Regions from separate parts of the Lentzea sp. HUAS12 genome, predicted to be linked through region 2. Evidence: riboswitches for the same ligand, from Rfam matches in the RefSeq annotation. Region 2 holds a riboswitch; the other holds the start of a gene.
The links. Region 2 has a riboswitch for glycine ahead of gcvP (aminomethyl-transferring glycine dehydrogenase). Riboswitches for the same ligand answer to the same signal wherever they lie in the genome.
Positions count from the first base shown of each region.

Region 1: another riboswitch for glycine. It lies ahead of gcvT (glycine cleavage system aminomethyltransferase GcvT); the one in region 2 lies ahead of gcvP (aminomethyl-transferring glycine dehydrogenase).

Region 1 covers NZ_CP099738.1:8,894,647-8,902,420, forward strand. The annotation lists gene ND450_RS41790 (CaiB/BaiF CoA-transferase family protein) at 1-360, shown strand, start outside; gene ND450_RS41795 (hypothetical protein) at 697-876, shown strand; gene ND450_RS41800 (transcriptional regulator) at 1,041-1,532, shown strand; gene ND450_RS41805 (hypothetical protein) at 1,717-2,097, shown strand; gene ND450_RS41810 (DUF3817 domain-containing protein) at 2,112-2,414, shown strand; glycine riboswitch at 2,460-2,550, shown strand; glycine riboswitch at 2,551-2,642, shown strand; gene gcvT (glycine cleavage system aminomethyltransferase GcvT) at 2,739-3,833, shown strand; gene glyA (serine hydroxymethyltransferase) at 3,848-5,113, shown strand; gene ND450_RS41825 (hypothetical protein) at 5,625-6,296, opposite strand; gene ND450_RS41830 (cyclopropane-fatty-acyl-phospholipid synthase family protein) at 6,457-7,683, shown strand; gene ND450_RS41835 (DUF1295 domain-containing protein) at 7,680-7,774, shown strand, end outside.
Region 2 covers NZ_CP099738.1:9,223,079-9,230,852, forward strand. The annotation lists gene gcvH (glycine cleavage system protein GcvH) at 1-154, shown strand, start outside; gene garA (glycogen accumulation regulator GarA) at 268-726, shown strand; gene ND450_RS43460 (MerR family transcriptional regulator) at 775-1,317, shown strand; gene ND450_RS43465 (bifunctional nuclease family protein) at 1,442-1,915, shown strand; gene ND450_RS43470 (MerR family transcriptional regulator) at 2,270-2,836, shown strand; gene ND450_RS43475 (Clp protease N-terminal domain-containing protein) at 2,912-3,877, shown strand; glycine riboswitch at 3,934-4,029, shown strand; glycine riboswitch at 4,033-4,131, shown strand; gene gcvP (aminomethyl-transferring glycine dehydrogenase) at 4,182-7,076, shown strand; gene ND450_RS43485 (hypothetical protein) at 7,087-7,269, opposite strand; gene ND450_RS43490 (trans-aconitate 2-methyltransferase) at 7,282-7,774, opposite strand, start outside.

The DNA.
Region 1 (7,774 bases), 330 kb from region 2:
GACGCTCCTTCGCGCAACGACCCGGCGAACTGGCCCGAGCTGCGGGAACGCATCGCGGCGGCGGTGAAGACGCGGTCGCGGGACGAGTGGGCCGAGCTCGCGGAGGGCACGGACGCGTGCCTGGCGCCGGTGCTGACCCCCGCCGAGGCGGCGGATCACCCGTACAACGCGGCCCGCCACACTTTCGTGGACGTGGGCGGTGCTCTGCACCCGGCTCCGGCGCCCCGGTTCGACCGCACTCCGGCGGCCGTTCCGACGCCTCCGGTCCCGGCCGGGACGAACACCGGGGAAGTGCTTGCCGACATGGGTGTGTCGGAAGCCCGAATTATGGAACTGCGGCGGTCTGGAGTAATTGGATAATGCCCGGGCGCGCTTTTAGTGCGCCACGAGGGCGTGACAGTGCGTGATGGGGCGCGTTCGGCATCCGGGTGAGGCCCGGTGCAACAGTCCGTCTTCCAAGGTGTGGGATGCGAGGGTCTTCGTGTTCACCTCGTGCCCAGGACATCGGCGCTGCTGACGCCCCTCTTTAGCCGCCATTCGGGTGACATTGGCCGCCGTGCAGGCGTGCGTCGCTGGTGGATCCTGGGTCGACTTGGGCGTGGTCGTTGTTCATCGCAAGGGTGAATGAGGGACCATGACGGGTGACACGGGCGGCGTGCCGCCCGACCTGTGGACGACACGGACGGAGAGGTACCTGTGAACCTCAAGAAGGTGCTAGTGCTGGCGGGCGTCGCGCTGGTGCTGTTCCTCCTGATCACCCAGCCCGAGCAGTCCGCTTCGGCGGTGCAGCAGGTCCTCGGCTGGCTGCGTCAGGGCGCGGAGTCGATCATCACCTTCGTCAGGAGCCTCTTCGGGACGGCCACCCCTCTCGCCTAGTGACGGACGGTGATCTTCGGCCGTCCGCGTTGAGCCGGACGGGTGGAATGCGGCCAATCACGCACTGGTAACGGGTGTTCTGGTGATTCAGGGTCTGGCGATTGTCAGACCTACCGAATACCTTCCGCTGCAATGGCCGATCCCCGACCGACGAGGAGGCATTGATGGTCGAGGACTCCGGGGTCCACGAGCTGTTGCAGCAGTGGGCGGCTGAACGGTCTGATGACGCAGAGATGCAGGAGGTGAACCGGATCAAGAACGCGTGGCTCGCGGAGGCTCCCCCCTCGGCGCCAGGCATCCCCGTGCAGCGGGGAGGCAGGAGCGGGTCGCGTGGCTTGGTCAAGGTCGACTCGGCGGATCCGGCCTACGTGGCCGCGATGCGCAAGCGGGCGCCGGAGGCACCCGAGGCACTGCTCGCCGCCGCGGCGAGCTACTGGCAGCTGGTGGGCGACGTCGCCGAGGCCGAGCAGTGGTGGGACGCGGGCATCAGCCCGCTGGACCAGCGCGCGCTCGACTACCGCGCGGCCGGCCTCACGCCTGCCGACCTCGGGAGGCGCCTGGGACCGATGACGGTTCTCCAGCACCTCCGCCGTGGCTCCGCCGCGGCCTGGTGCGTCGCACGTCTGCAGAGGCAGCGCCGGGACGGCGTCGCGTAGTTCGGCAACGGGCTCTCGGAGGCGGGAGCCCTGCGTTGGTGGTGTTGCGCGCTCGCGGAGCGCGCTCGCCAAGCCGACTTCGGAGTGTTTTCGCCGGGGGCGGCCCCCGGACCCCCCGAAGGACTCCATCCCTTCACGGGTGGCCTCCTCTTCGCGGAGGCCTCACCCAAGTAGTGTGGAGGTCGTGCGCGGCCTCCTTACTCCCCAACGTGTGCTGATCGCGTTCGCCTGTCTGGCGGCGCTGGTCGTCTGTTGCGGGCTCGCGTACTGGCAGTGGCAGCGCTTCGAGTCCGCCAGCGGCACGTTCCAGAACCTCGGCTACGTGCTCCAGTGGCCGCTCTTCGGCCTCTTCCCGCTCTTCATGGTGTGGCGCTTCCGCAGGCTCGCGCGCGAACGCCGTGACGAGGCTCTCTCACCCGAGCCGGTTGCGCCTGCTCCGAAGCCGGTAAGTACGGTTGTCGCCGTCAAACCCGCGCCTGTCGAGCACATCGACGACGACGAGGACGCGGAGCTCGCGGCCTACAACCGCATGCTCGCGGACCTCAACGCGCGGGACGGTCGTTGAGCGAAGGCGGGCAGATGAAGGGTGCGTTGACCCGGTTCAGGGTCATGGCTTACGTGGTCGGAGTCTTCCTGTTGCTCCTGGTCGTGGCCATGGTGCTCAAGTACGCCGCGGACATGGGCGGCGCGATGAAGGTCGTCGGCCCGGTCCACGGCTTCCTCTACGCCATCTACCTGGTGATTTCCGTCGACCTGGCGCTGAAGCTGCGCTGGTCGATCAAGGGCACCGCCCTCGTGCTGCTCGCCGGCACCGTGCCGTTCCTGTCGTTCTGGGCGGAGCGCAAGGTGGTCGAGAAGACGGCGCAGGGCGTGCCGCTGTGACGTTTGGCCTGCTAGCGTCTGGGGCTACCAACTGAACACGGCCGTTGACGTCGCGCGGGAGAGCTCCCTTCGGTGGGAGCGCCGAAGGAGCAACTCCTCCCCGGAATCTCTCAGGTACAAGTACCGCGCGACGAAGGCAACTCTGGAAAGCAGGCCGCTCGGCGGCCTCGCCCACGGTGCAAGCCACTCCGGTGGTGAAGCTCTCAGGCTCATGACAGAGGGGGAGGCTCGCTCTAGTGAGGAGTCTCCGATGGACCGTGTCATTCTTCTGATGCCTCAGCCGGCCGCGTCCGGCTCTTCGGCGCACCCTGGAGGAGCGTTCTGATGTCCCGCCTCACGCCTCTGAACGCCGAGCACGAGCAGCTCGGCGCGATGTTCACCGACTTCGCGGGCTGGCGGATGCCGCTGCGCTACTCGTCCGAGCTGGCGGAGCACCACGCGGTGCGCACCACCGCCGGCCTGTTCGACCTCACGCACATGGGTGAGATCGTGCTGACCGGCCCGGCCGCGGGGGAGGCCCTCGACCACGCGCTGGTCGGGCACATCTCCGCGCTGGCCGTCGGCAAGGCGCGCTACACGATGATCACCCAGGCCGACGGCGGCGTGATCGACGACCTGATCGTGTACCGCCTCGGCGACGAGGAGTTCATGGTCGTCGCGAACGCCTCCAACGCTGCAGTGGTGGCTGAAGCTCTGGTCGAGCGCGCCGCCGGCTTCGACACCGTCGTCACGGACAGGTCGACCGACTACGCGCTCATCGCCATCCAGGGCCCGAAGTCGGTCGAGATCCTCTCGGGTCTCACCGAAACGGACCTGTCGACGGTCAAGTACTACGCCTCGTACCCGTCCACCGTGGCCGGTGTCGACGCGCTGCTCGCCCGCACCGGCTACACCGGTGAGGAGGGCTTCGAGCTGTTCGTCGCGCCCGCCGACGCGTCCGCCGTGTGGGCGGCGCTGCTCGCCGCGGGTGAGGCGCACGAGCTCAAGCCGTGCGGTCTCGGCTGCCGCGACACGCTGCGCCTCGAGGCCGGGATGCCGTTGTACGGCAACGAGCTGACGACGTCGCTCACGCCGTACAACGCGAACCTGGGCCGCGTCGTGAAGCTCGACAAGCCCGGTGACTTCGTGGGCCGCGACGCCCTGACCAAGGTCGCGGAGTCCGGTGTGGACTCGGTCCTGGTCGGACTGAAGACCCCCGAGCGCCGCGCCCCGCGCCACGGCTACGCGGTGCTGAACGGCGACGAGGTCGTGGGCGAGGTGACGTCGGGCGCGCTGTCCCCGACCCTCGGCTACTCCGTCGCGATGGCCTACGTGACCAAGGCCAGTGCCGAACCGGGCACCCAACTGCTGGTGGACGTCCGCGGCAAGAAGCAGCCGGTCGAGGTCGTCGCACTTCCGTTCTACAAGCGCGCCAAGTAAGGGAGATCTTCCAGATGTCCGACCAGTTCAACGCTTCCCTCGCGGAGTATGACCCCGAGGTGGCCGAGGCCGTTGCGGCCGAGCTGGCACGCCAGCAGGGCACTCTCGAGATGATCGCCTCGGAGAACTTCACGCCCGTCTCGGTCCTGCAGGCCCAGGGCTCGGTGCTGACCAACAAGTACGCCGAGGGCTACCCCGGCCGCCGCTACTACGGCGGCTGCGAGCACGTGGACGTCGTCGAGCGCCTCGCCATCGAGCGCATCAAGTCGCTCTTCGGCGCCGGCTTCGCGAACGTCCAGCCGCACTCCGGCGCGCAGGCCAACGCGGCCGCCATGTTCGCCCTGTTGCAGCCCGGCGACACGATCCTGGGCCTGGACCTGGCGCACGGCGGCCACCTGACCCACGGCATGCGCATCAACTTCTCCGGCAAGCTCTACAACGTCGTGCCGTACCACGTCTCGGACGGCGACGGCCGCGTCGACATGGCCGAGGTAGAGCGCCTGGCCCAGGAGCACAGGCCCAAGCTGATCGTCGCGGGCTGGTCCGCCTACCCGCGCCAGCTGGACTTCGCCGAGTTCCGCCGCATCGCGGACTCGGTCGAGGCCTACCTGATGGTCGACATGGCGCACTTCGCGGGCCTCGTCGCCGCGGGCCTGCACCCGTCGCCCGTGCCGCACGCGCACGTCACGACGACCACGACCCACAAGACCCTCGGCGGCCCGCGTGGCGGCGTGATCCTCTCCAACGAGGCGGACATCGCCAAGAAGATCAACTCCGCGGTGTTCCCCGGCCAGCAGGGCGGCCCGCTGGAGCACGTGATCGCGGCCAAGGCCGTGGCGTTCAAGCACGCGGCCTCGCCGGAGTTCGCGGACCGCCAGCGCCGCACGCTGGAAGGCGCCCGGATCCTGGCCGACCGCCTGTCGCAGGCCGACGTCGCCGCGGCCGGCGTGAAGGTGCTCACCGGGGGCACCGACGTGCACCTGGTCCTGGTCGACCTGGTGTCGTCCGAACTGGACGGCAAGCAGGCCGAGGACGTGCTGCACCAGATCGGCATCACGGTCAACCGCAACGCCGTGCCGAACGACCCGCGTCCGCCGATGGTCACGTCGGGGCTGCGGATCGGCACGCCGGCGTTGGCCACGCGCGGGTTCGGTGAGGTCGACTTCGCCGAGGTCGCGGATGTGATCGCGGAGGCCTTGAAGCCCGGTGCGGCTGTTGAGGAGCTGCGGGCCCGGGTCGAGGTGCTGGCGGCGAAGCACCCGCTGTACTCGACGCTCTGAGAGCCTGATGCGTGCTTTCTGATCTTGTCGGACCCCCTGAGCAGCGTTTGGGCTCAGGGGGTCTTCCTTTTGGAGGGACGCCTGCGTCAGCTTGCGGGTTGCTGGCGGCTGGCTTGCGGGCGCGTTGCGTGTGTTGGCTGAGGGCTCTGCCCTCAGACTCCCGACACTCCCCAAGGAGCCGGTCCAACGCCGCTGGCGGGTTGATGGCACGCCTGGTGCGTTCGGCGGCTTGCTGTTGCGTGGGTGGTTACGTCTGCGGGGGAGCCACCACCGCCAGGTTCGTGTGCTCAGGACGGCTCGGCTTCGCCATCGCATGGCTCGCCTTCGGCTTCGCGGAGGGCGGGCGCGTGGCCGTCGCTGAACGGCGAAGGGCGCCACCGGCTGCCGGTGGCGCCCTTCCGTGACCCGAGAGCGAAACGACGGGAACCCCGGCCCCTTCCCCAGGGCCGGGGTTTCACCGTGTCAGGGTGATGTGTGTCTCAGATGGACCGTCCTAACGGGATGCTGTGGGTTACGCCGCGGGGGCCGTCACACCGGGCGGGAGGCACTCGACGTTGCGCTTGCCGTTGGGCTGGATCACGAACCAGGTGTTGCCGATGCCCTGGCCCGCCCACTTGCCCGGCGCCGGGTCCTTCGAATAGGTGTAGAGGGCCCAGCCGTCGATGGCGACCTGCTTCTTGCCGTCGGCGCGGGTGATCAGGGAGACCAGCTTCTGGTCGACGCCCTCCAGCTGCGGGATCGTGTCCGACAGCAGCGGCGGCCACGTCACGGCGCACTGGTCGTTGCAGTTCGACTTGCCCTCCGGCTTCGGGACGTCCTTGTCGAAGCGGTAGAGGGTGCGGCCATCGCCGTCCTGGACGACCTGGCCCATCTTGTCGACGCTCTTGCCGACCAGCCTCAACGTGCTGACCGGGGCTGCTGCCGGAGGCTGCGCCGCGGGCTGTGCGGCCGGGGTCTCGGGGGCCTGCTGCTGGACGGGGGTCTCGGGCGCCGCAGCGGGTTCCTGGAGTACCGGGGGCTGACCCACGTCGCCGTAGTCACCGAGGACGCCCAGGTCGGTTTCGGTCTGTGCCACCGGCTTGGAGTTGTTCGAGCCACTTCCCGTGGCGCTCCAGACACCCAGACCCAGCACAACTGCCAGTCCCGCGGCGAGCCCGATGGCAATGCGGTTACGTCGGATCACACTCATGTCCTCCTTGTCCATCCGTTCGCTCTATCGAGGCCATACGGGCGGGGTTGCGTCTCGGTTCAGAAACGAACCGAACCTCGTCGCCGCTCGAACGTCTGGCGGAGCCAGGTCACGCAGGAGGTGCAGGGTGGTCGTCGCTGGTCAGCTGGCGGGAATGGCCGAACGGGTGCTGGGTGCGCCGTTGCCGATCGGAATTCGGGCGTGGGACGGGAGCGTCGCCGGGCCGCAGGACGGCACGGTGCTCGTGATCCGGTCGCGGGACGCGTTGCGCCGGCTCGTGTGGAGTCCGAACGAGTTGGGGCTCGCGCGCGCGTACGTGAGCGGGGAGCTCGACGTGGAAGGAGACCTCGCGAGCGGTCTCTCGCAGATCTGGGGGCTCGTGCGGCGGGGTGTCACCCGGCGCCCGAAGATCTCGGAGGTCGCGAAGCTCGCGGTGAAGCTCAAGGTGCTGGGGCCGAACCCGGACGCGCCGAAGGAGGAGGCGCGGCTCAAGGGCGCGCTGCACACCAAGAGCCGCGACCGGGACGCCATTTCGCACCACTACGACCTGAGCAACGCGTTCTACCAGCTCGTGCTCGACCCGAGCATGGCGTACTCGTGCGCGTACTTCACGTCCGAGGACGAGTCGCTCGCGCAGGCGCAGCACAACAAGCTCGACCTCGTGTGCCGCAAGCTCGGCCTGGAGCCGGGCATGCGGCTGCTCGACGTCGGGTGCGGGTGGGGTTCGATGATCATCCACGCGGCGAAGCACTACGGCGTGCACGCGACGGGTGTGACGATCTCCGCGCAGCAGCGCGAGCACATCCTCAAGCGGATCGAGGCCGAAGGGCTGACCGGACGCGTCGAGGTGCGGTTGCAGGACTACCGCGAGGTGCGTGACGAGCCGTTCGACGCGATCTCCACGATCGAGATGGGCGAGCACGTCGGCGAGAGCAACTACCCCGAGTACGCCTCGACGCTGTACCGGTTGCTCAAGCCCGAGGGGCGCCTGCTGCTCCAGCAGATGTCGCGCGGACGCAACGCGCCCGGTGGCGGCGCGTTCATCGAGTCGTACGTGGCACCGGACATGCACATGCGGCCGGTCAGTCAGACGACGGGCTTCCTCGAAGGCGCCGGCCTCGAGATCCGTGACGTGCACGCGTTGCGCGAGCACTACGTGTGGACCGTGCGCGCGTGGGCGGACACTCTCGAGGAACGGTGGGACGAGGTCGTCGCGCTGGTCGGTGAGGGGCAGGCGCGGGTCTGGCGGCTGTACCTCGCGGGCGGCGCGCTGACGTTCGAGGAGGGGCGGATGGGGGTTGACCAGGTCCTCGCGGTGCGCAGGAGCGAGAACGGGCGCAGCGGCATGCCGCGCGTGCGGCGTGAGCTGGTCGCCCGATGAGCTTCCTGATCACCCTCGTCGCGGTCCTCGCACTGCTGAGCGGGCTGTTCCTGTACGCGGACTCCCGCAAGCGGTACGACCTGATCGACTC
Region 2 (7,774 bases):
CGCCATCAACGACGCGTTGGTCCAGACGCCGGACTCGGTCAACAGCGACCCGTACGGCGAGGGCTGGATGGTCGAGATCAGGCTGAACGACCCCGAGGCGCTGGAAGGCCTGCTGGACGCGGACGCGTACAAGGCGTTGGTGGAGAAGGAGTGACGTCGATCTTTCGCCGGATCTTCGGCCGGAAGGGGAGCCGCGCTGAAGGCGGTGACCCCAACGCGATAGGTTTTACCGGAAGTGACGGATCCAGCAGCAGGAGGAGAGCTCAGGTGAGCACGAACGACGGCCCAGGCGTTCCGCCGGAGCAGTCCCCGGAGCGGACCTCCGTCTTCCGGGCGGACTTCCTCCAGGAGATGGAAGGCGGCGCCGAGGCGCCCGCACAGGAGCCGGCCGTTGCCGGTGTTGACGCCCTTCCCGCCGGTTCCGCGCTGCTCGTGGTCAAGCGCGGTCCGAACGCCGGTTCCCGGTTCCTGCTGGACCGAGACACGACGAGCGCCGGGCGCCACCCCGACAGCGACATCTTCCTGGACGACGTGACGGTCTCGCGCCGCCACGCCGAGTTCCGCCGGGAGAGCGGCGAGTTCGTCGTCATCGACGTCGGCAGCCTCAACGGCACCTACGTCAACCGCGAGCCGGTCGACCAGGCCGTCCTCGCGAACGGCGACGAGGTCCAGATCGGCAAGTTCCGCCTCGTCTTCCTGACGGGTCCTGGCTCCGCGGGAGCCTGACGCGTGACGGCCGGGCGGCCACGACGCGGGGAGTCGAGCATCGGGGCTGTGCTCGCACAGCTTCGGCCCGAGTTCCCCGACGTCACCATCTCCAAGATCCGCTTCCTGGAAGCGGAGGGGCTGGTCCGCCCGGCACGCACCGCCTCCGGCTACCGCCAGTTCAGCGCGGCGGACGTCGAGAGGTTGCGGTTCGTGCTGTCCGCACAACGCGACAGGTATCTGCCGCTCAAGGTGATCCGCGAGCAGCTCGACGCCGCCTCCGCAGACTCGGGCCAGGTCTCCCGGATCGACCTGCTGACCCAGACCGGAACCAGCGCCGACCAGCTGTCCCAGCTGGAGCGCGACGGTCTGCTGCGTCCCGGCCCCGGTGGCCGGTTCACCACCGACGACATCACCGCGCTCCGCACGATCCGGGCGATGACCGGACTCGGCGTCGAGCGCGAACACCTGCGCGCGGTCCGCGCGGCAGCGGATCACGAGGTCGATCTGCTGAATTCGTTCTCAGATCGTGGGACCGTGCGGGAATTGGCCGACCTGTTCGCCTCGTTGCACACGTTGTTGGTGAGAGCAGGCCTGCGTCAATCATCTTGATCACGTTCTGCCCGCAACGATTGAGCACACGGCCCGCTTGGCGGGTAGCGTCGAACGCATACGCCGGGGGATGCTCGGAAGCGAACCGGGTACTCCCCAACGAGTCAGAGGGAGGCGAGACCCGATGAGTGAGATGCGCGTCGTGGGCGTCCGGGTGGAGCTGCCCCAGAACCAGCCGATCCTCCTGCTCAGGGAAACCGAGGGCGAGCGGTACCTGCCGATCTGGATCGGCTCCGTCGAGGCCACGGCGATCGCGCTCGAGCAGCAGGGCGTGCGCCCCGCGCGCCCGCTCACGCACGACCTGTTGAAGGACGTCATCGGGGCGTTGGGCCGCAACCTCGAGCAGGTGAGGATCACGGACCTGCAGGAGGGCACCTTCTTCGCCGAGCTCGTGTTCGACGGCGACGTGCGGGTGTCCGCGCGTCCGTCCGACTCGGTGGCGCTGGCGTTGCGGGTGGGCGTGCCCATCCACGCCGAGGAGGCCGTGCTCGCCGAGGCCGGGCTGATCATCCCGGACGAGCAGGAGGACGAGGTGGAGAAGTTCCGCGAGTTCCTCGACTCCGTCTCCCCCGAGGACTTCCGCGGAGCGGACACATAGGCACTGTCGGGGCGCGGACACGTAGACACAGTCGCGGGCGCGGGCACCTGAGTTTCCGGTGCTCGCACTCCGTCTCGTATGGGCGACAGAGCAGTTCGTTTGGATGTCCCCCTATCGGACTACTTTCGGTCGTTTCGACCGCTAAACGATCACTAAACGTCACCTGAACGTCCTACATCGGGTGACGGTCCGGCTCTCCACCTCAGGTTGAGGGTCGACACTCCCCGCGCGTCGCGTTGACCTGCCCTCGGACCGGTCCTACCGTCGAACTCGAGTGGACGTCGCTGCTGAGCGAGAGCGGACACAGCGGCTTGACGGTCATGAGTTTCGTGGCCGTTCCGAGGGGAGGCAGGCGTGGTCGAGGAAGCGCCCTTGAGGGCGGAATCCGGGCTGCAGGGTGAACTGTTCCCGGACTCCTCGCTGCCGGACGAGCTCGTCGGTTACCGAGGACCCGCGGCGTGTCAGATCGCGGGCATCACGTACCGGCAGCTCGACTACTGGGCACGGACCGGGCTGGTCGCGCCGACGGTGCGGGTGGCGCACGGCTCGGGCAGCCAGAGGCTGTACTCCTTCAAGGACATCCTGGTGCTCAAGGTCGTGAAGCGGCTGCTGGACACCGGTGTCTCGCTGCAGAACATCAGGGTCGCGGTCGACCACCTGCGCCGCCGCGGCGTGCAGGACCTGGCGAGGATCACGCTGTTCTCCGACGGCACCACCGTCTACGAGTGCACCTCGCCGGAGGAGGTCGTCGACCTGCTGCAGGGTGGTCAGGGCGTGTTCGGCATCGCGGTGAGCGGTGCGATGCGCGAGATCTCCGGCACGATCCACGAGTTCCCGGCCGAACGCGCGGACGGCGTCGAGATCGCCCCGATGACCGAGGACGAGCTGACCCGCCGCCGCCGCGAGCGCGCCACCGGCTGATCGTGGCCGACCGGCCGCCCCCGGTGGCCGGTCGGCAGCAGCGCGGGGCCGATCGGCGTCCCTAGCGTTGCGGGCATGACGCACACACCCTCGTCGCAGGTGGTCAAGGTCCTGGCCGCGGCCGTGCAGCGCGCGTTCCGCCTGGAGTTCGGCTTCGTCGGCACCGAGAACCTGCTGATCTCGCTGATCGACACGATCGGCCCCGGCCGCAAGCTCGGCGTGAAGTCGGTGCGGCCGCAGGCTATGGCGCGGGGGGCCGAGAACTGGGCGGGCGACGACGGCGGTCTCGCCGAGCCGGGCCCCGACGTCATGGCGCTCGTGCGCGCCGCCCACCACCACGCCCGCGTCGAGACCGTGCTGCCGGTGTCCCGCGCGCTGGACGAGTGCCTGCGGGCGGCGATCGTCCTGGCCGGCGACGGCGTGCTGACCACGACCCACCTCTCGCTCGCCCTGCTGTCGCTCGACTCCGGGCGGGCGGCCGACCTGTTCCTGCTGCGCGGCGTGGACGTCGAGGCCACGGCCGCGGCCGTGCGGGCCGACGCCGCGCGGAAGTACGCCGAGGTCGAGGAGGCACCCGCCGTCTGGCTGCTGCGCAAGGCGGGAGCGCTGGAAGGGGACGCCGGCGGCGGGTACGTGCGCCGGCTGACGCGCCTCGTCGCCCGCGGGCAGGGCCTGGGCGGGCCGGTGCTCACGGTCGTGCGGGGCGAGGCCGAACGCCTCGCCGTCGCCGCGCGCCGGGACGTCTCGTCGCGCGACCTCGTGGAGGCCGTGCTGACGGTCGACCACCAGCTGACCGCGGCGGGGTGCCGGCTGAAGCCCGAGTTCGAGTCGGGTGGCGCGGCGGCGTTGCGCGAGGCGGGCGTGGACCGGGAGGCGTTGCCCGAGGGCGGCACCGTGGAACGGGCGGTGGAACGGGCGAAGCTCGTCGCGGCCCGGCGCGGTGACCGGGTCGTCGGCACCCGGCACCTGCTCGTGGCGCTGCGGGACGACCCCGCCGACCCCGTCGCGCCGGCGCTCGCCGGTCTCGCCACTGAGACGTAGGTCGCGTCCCTAGCGACTACCCGGGCTGCCTGCGGGTATTCTTCCCGGGTAGTCGCTGAACTCAGGCGGGAGAGACCGGGCCCCGAGCCCGGCGCCGAAGGAGCAAGTCCCTCCCCGGGAACCTCTCAGGCATCCAGGACCGCCGAGCGAGACGCCTCTGGAAAGTGGACCCCCGCGAGGGGATCCCGCCGACGGTGAAAGCCCGTTCTCACGACGGGTGAACCTCTCAGGCGCCCTTCGGGGTACGGACAGAGCGGGGAGGGCACAGGACACGTGTGCCCTCAAGCCACCCCGGAGGCGTTTGATGACGCAGGACCGCATTCCGCTCGCCGCTCTCGAGCACGGCACCCCGTTCGCCGACCGCCACGTCGGCCCGCGCCCCGCCGAGCTCGCGCGCATCCTCGACGTCATCGGCGTCGGGTCGCTCGAGGAGCTGGCGCAGCACGCGGTGCCGTCGTCCATCCACGAGCGCGACCTCGTGCTGGACCTGCCGGCCCCCGCCACCGAAACCGAGGCGCTCGCGGAGCTGCGGGAGCTCGCGTCGCAGAACCGCCCGATGACGCAGATGATCGGTCTCGGCTACTACGACACCGTGACGCCGGGCGTGATCCTGCGCAACGTCCTGGAAAGCCCGGCCTGGTACACGGCCTACACGCCGTACCAGCCGGAGATCTCGCAGGGCCGCCTCGAAGCGCTGCTGAACTTCCAGACGATGGTCGGCGACCTGACGGGCCTGCCGGTCGCGAACGCGTCCATGCTGGACGAGTCGACCGCCGCCGCCGAGGCGATGACGCTGGTGCGCCGCGCGGGCAAGTCCAAGTCGAACAAGTTCGTCATCGACGCCGACACGCTGCCGCAGACGCTGGCCGTCATCGAGACGCGCGCCGAGCCGCTCGGCATCGAGATCGTCGTCGCCGACCTGTCGCAGGGCATCGAGGGCCTGGGCCTCGGTGGCGACTTCTTCGGCGTGCTGCTGTCCTACCCCGGCGCGTCCGGTGTGGTGCGCGACCAGAAGGCGCTCGTCGAGGAGATCCACGCCGCCGGTGCGCAGGCCGTCGTCGTCGCCGACCTGCTCGCGCTGACGCTGCTGCGCGCGCCCGGTGAGATCGGCGCGGACGTCGTCGTCGGCACCACGCAGCGCTTCGGCGTCCCGATCGGCTTCGGCGGCCCGCACGCTGGCTACATGGCCGTCCGGTCCGGTCTGGAGCGCCAGCTGCCCGGCCGTCTCGTCGGCGTCTCCGTCGACTCGGACGGCTCGCTGGCCTACCGCCTCGCGCTGCAGACGCGCGAGCAGCACATCCGCCGCGAGAAGGCCACGTCGAACATCTGCACCGCGCAGGTGCTGCTGGCCGTCATCGCGTCCATGTACGCCGTCTACCACGGTCCCGAGGGCCTGCGCGGCATCGCGACCCGCGTGCACCGCATGGCCACCGTGCTCGCCACGGGCCTGTGCGAGGCCGGTCTCGACGTCGTGCACGGCGAGTTCTTCGACACCGTCGAGGTCCGCGTCGAGGGCAAGGCCGCCGAGGTCGTCGCGAAGGCCCGCGAGGCCGGCATCAACCTGCGTCTCGTCGACTCCGACGTCGTCGCAATCGCTTGCGACGAGAAGACCACGCGCGCGCACATCATCGCCGTGTGGGAGGCCTTCGGCGTCACGAAGGCCGATGTGGACGCCATCGACGCCGACACCGCCGACGGCATCCCGGCCGACCTGCGCCGCACCTCGGACTACCTGACCCACCCGGTCTTCCACGCGCACCGCTCGGAGACCGCGCTGCTGCGCTACCTGCGCGCGCTGTCCGACAAGGACGTCGCCCTCGACCGCAGCATGATCCCGCTCGGCTCCTGCACGATGAAGCTGAACGCCACCGCGGAGATGGAGTCCATCACGTGGCCGGAGTTCTCGACGCTGCACCCGTTCGCGCCCGTCGAGGACGCGCGCGGCATGCTGAAGATCGTGTCCGACCTGGAGGCCTGGCTCGCCGAGGTCACCGGCTACGACGCCGTGTCGCTGCAGCCGAACGCCGGTTCGCAGGGTGAGTTCGCCGGCCTGCTGGCGATCCGCGCCTACCACCGCGCCAACGGCAACGCCGACCGCGACGTCTGCCTGATCCCGTCGTCCGCCCACGGCACCAACGCCGCGTCCGCCGTCATGGCCGGCATGCGCGTCGTCGTCGTGAAGTGCGACGACAAGGGCAACATCGACATGGGCCACCTGCGCACCACGGTCGCCGAGCACGCCGACGACCTGGCCGCGATCATGATCACCTACCCGTCGACCCACGGCGTGTACGAGGACACGGTCCGCGAGGTCTGCGGCCTGGTCCACGACGCGGGCGGCCAGGTGTACGTCGACGGCGCGAACCTCAACGCGTTGATCGGCCTCGCCCGCTACGGCAAGTTCGGCTCGGACGTCTCGCACCTGAACCTGCACAAGACGTTCTGCATCCCGCACGGCGGCGGCGGCCCCGGCGTCGGCCCGATCGGCGTGAAGTCCCACCTCGCGCCGTTCCTGCCGAACCACCCGCTGCAGCCGACCGCGGGCCCGGCCACCGGTGTCGGCCCGATCAGCGCCGCCCCGTGGGGCTCCGCGTCGATCCTGCCGATCTCGTGGGCGTACGTGCGCATGATGGGCGGCGACGGCCTGCGCCGCGCGACCCTGACCGCCGTGGCCGCCGCGAACTACGTGGCCCGCCGCCTCGACGAGCACTACCCGGTCCTCTACACCGGCGAGGGCGGCTTCGTCGCCCACGAGTGCATCCTCGACCTGCGCCCGATCACCAAGGCCACCGGCGTGACGGTGGACGACGTGGCCAAGCGCCTCGCCGACTACGGCCTGCACGCCCCGACGATGTCGTTCCCGGTCGCCGGCACGCTGATGGTCGAGCCGACCGAGTCCGAGGACCTGGGCGAGATCGACCGGTTCATCGACGCCATGATCGCCATCAAGCGCGAGATCGACCGCGTGGGCGCCGGCGAGTGGCCCGTCGAGGACAATCCGCTGCGCAACGCCCCGCACACCGCGGCCTGCGTGACCACCGGCGAGTGGAACCACCCGTACACCCGCGAGGAGGCCGTGTTCCCCGCGGGCCAGAGCAGCACCCCGAAGATCTGGCCGCCGGTCCGCCGCATCGACGGCGCGAAGGGCGACCGCAACCTGGTCTGCTCCTGCCCGCCGCTCGAGGCGTACAGCAGCTGACCGAGGGTTCTCAGGCCCCGACGGGACAGGCGTCGTCGCCGCAGTTCTCGTCGGGGCCCAACCCCGGCTTGTCCAGGTCGTGCTCGAACGCGAAGTGGAAGCAGTCCGGGTGCATCCGCTCGAACAGTTCGAAGTCCTCGGCCTCCAGCTCGACCGTCTCACCGCAACGCTGGCACGTCTGTTCCTCTGACACGGCCGAATGGTCTCACCCGCGCCGGGCGAACAGGACGGCCCCGTCCTCCCCGAGCAGCCACTGGGCCTCGACGGTGAACCCGGCGGCTCTCAACCACTCCGCGACCCGCTCCGGCCGTCGCAGGTGGACGTGCACGCGCATCGGGTGCCCGCCGTAGCCCTGCGTCTTGAGGTTCGTCCGGTCCCCGACGTGAAAACCCAGCTGCAGCAAGCCGTCCGGCCGCAACGCGTCGTGGAAGTGCCCGAACACCACCGGCACGAGGTCGTCCGGCACGTGGATCAACGACCACCAGGCGAGGATCCCGCCCAGCGGACCGGCCAGCGGTTCCGTCATCGACCCCACCTCGAACCGCAGCCCGGGGTGGGTGCGCCGCGCCAGCGCGACCATCGCGGGGGAGAGGTCGATGCCGGACGCGTCCACGCCGAGGTCGTTCAGCCGCGCGGTGATGTCACCGGGTCCGCAGCCGACGTCGGCGACCGGCCCGCTCACCTCCTCCGCGAACAGC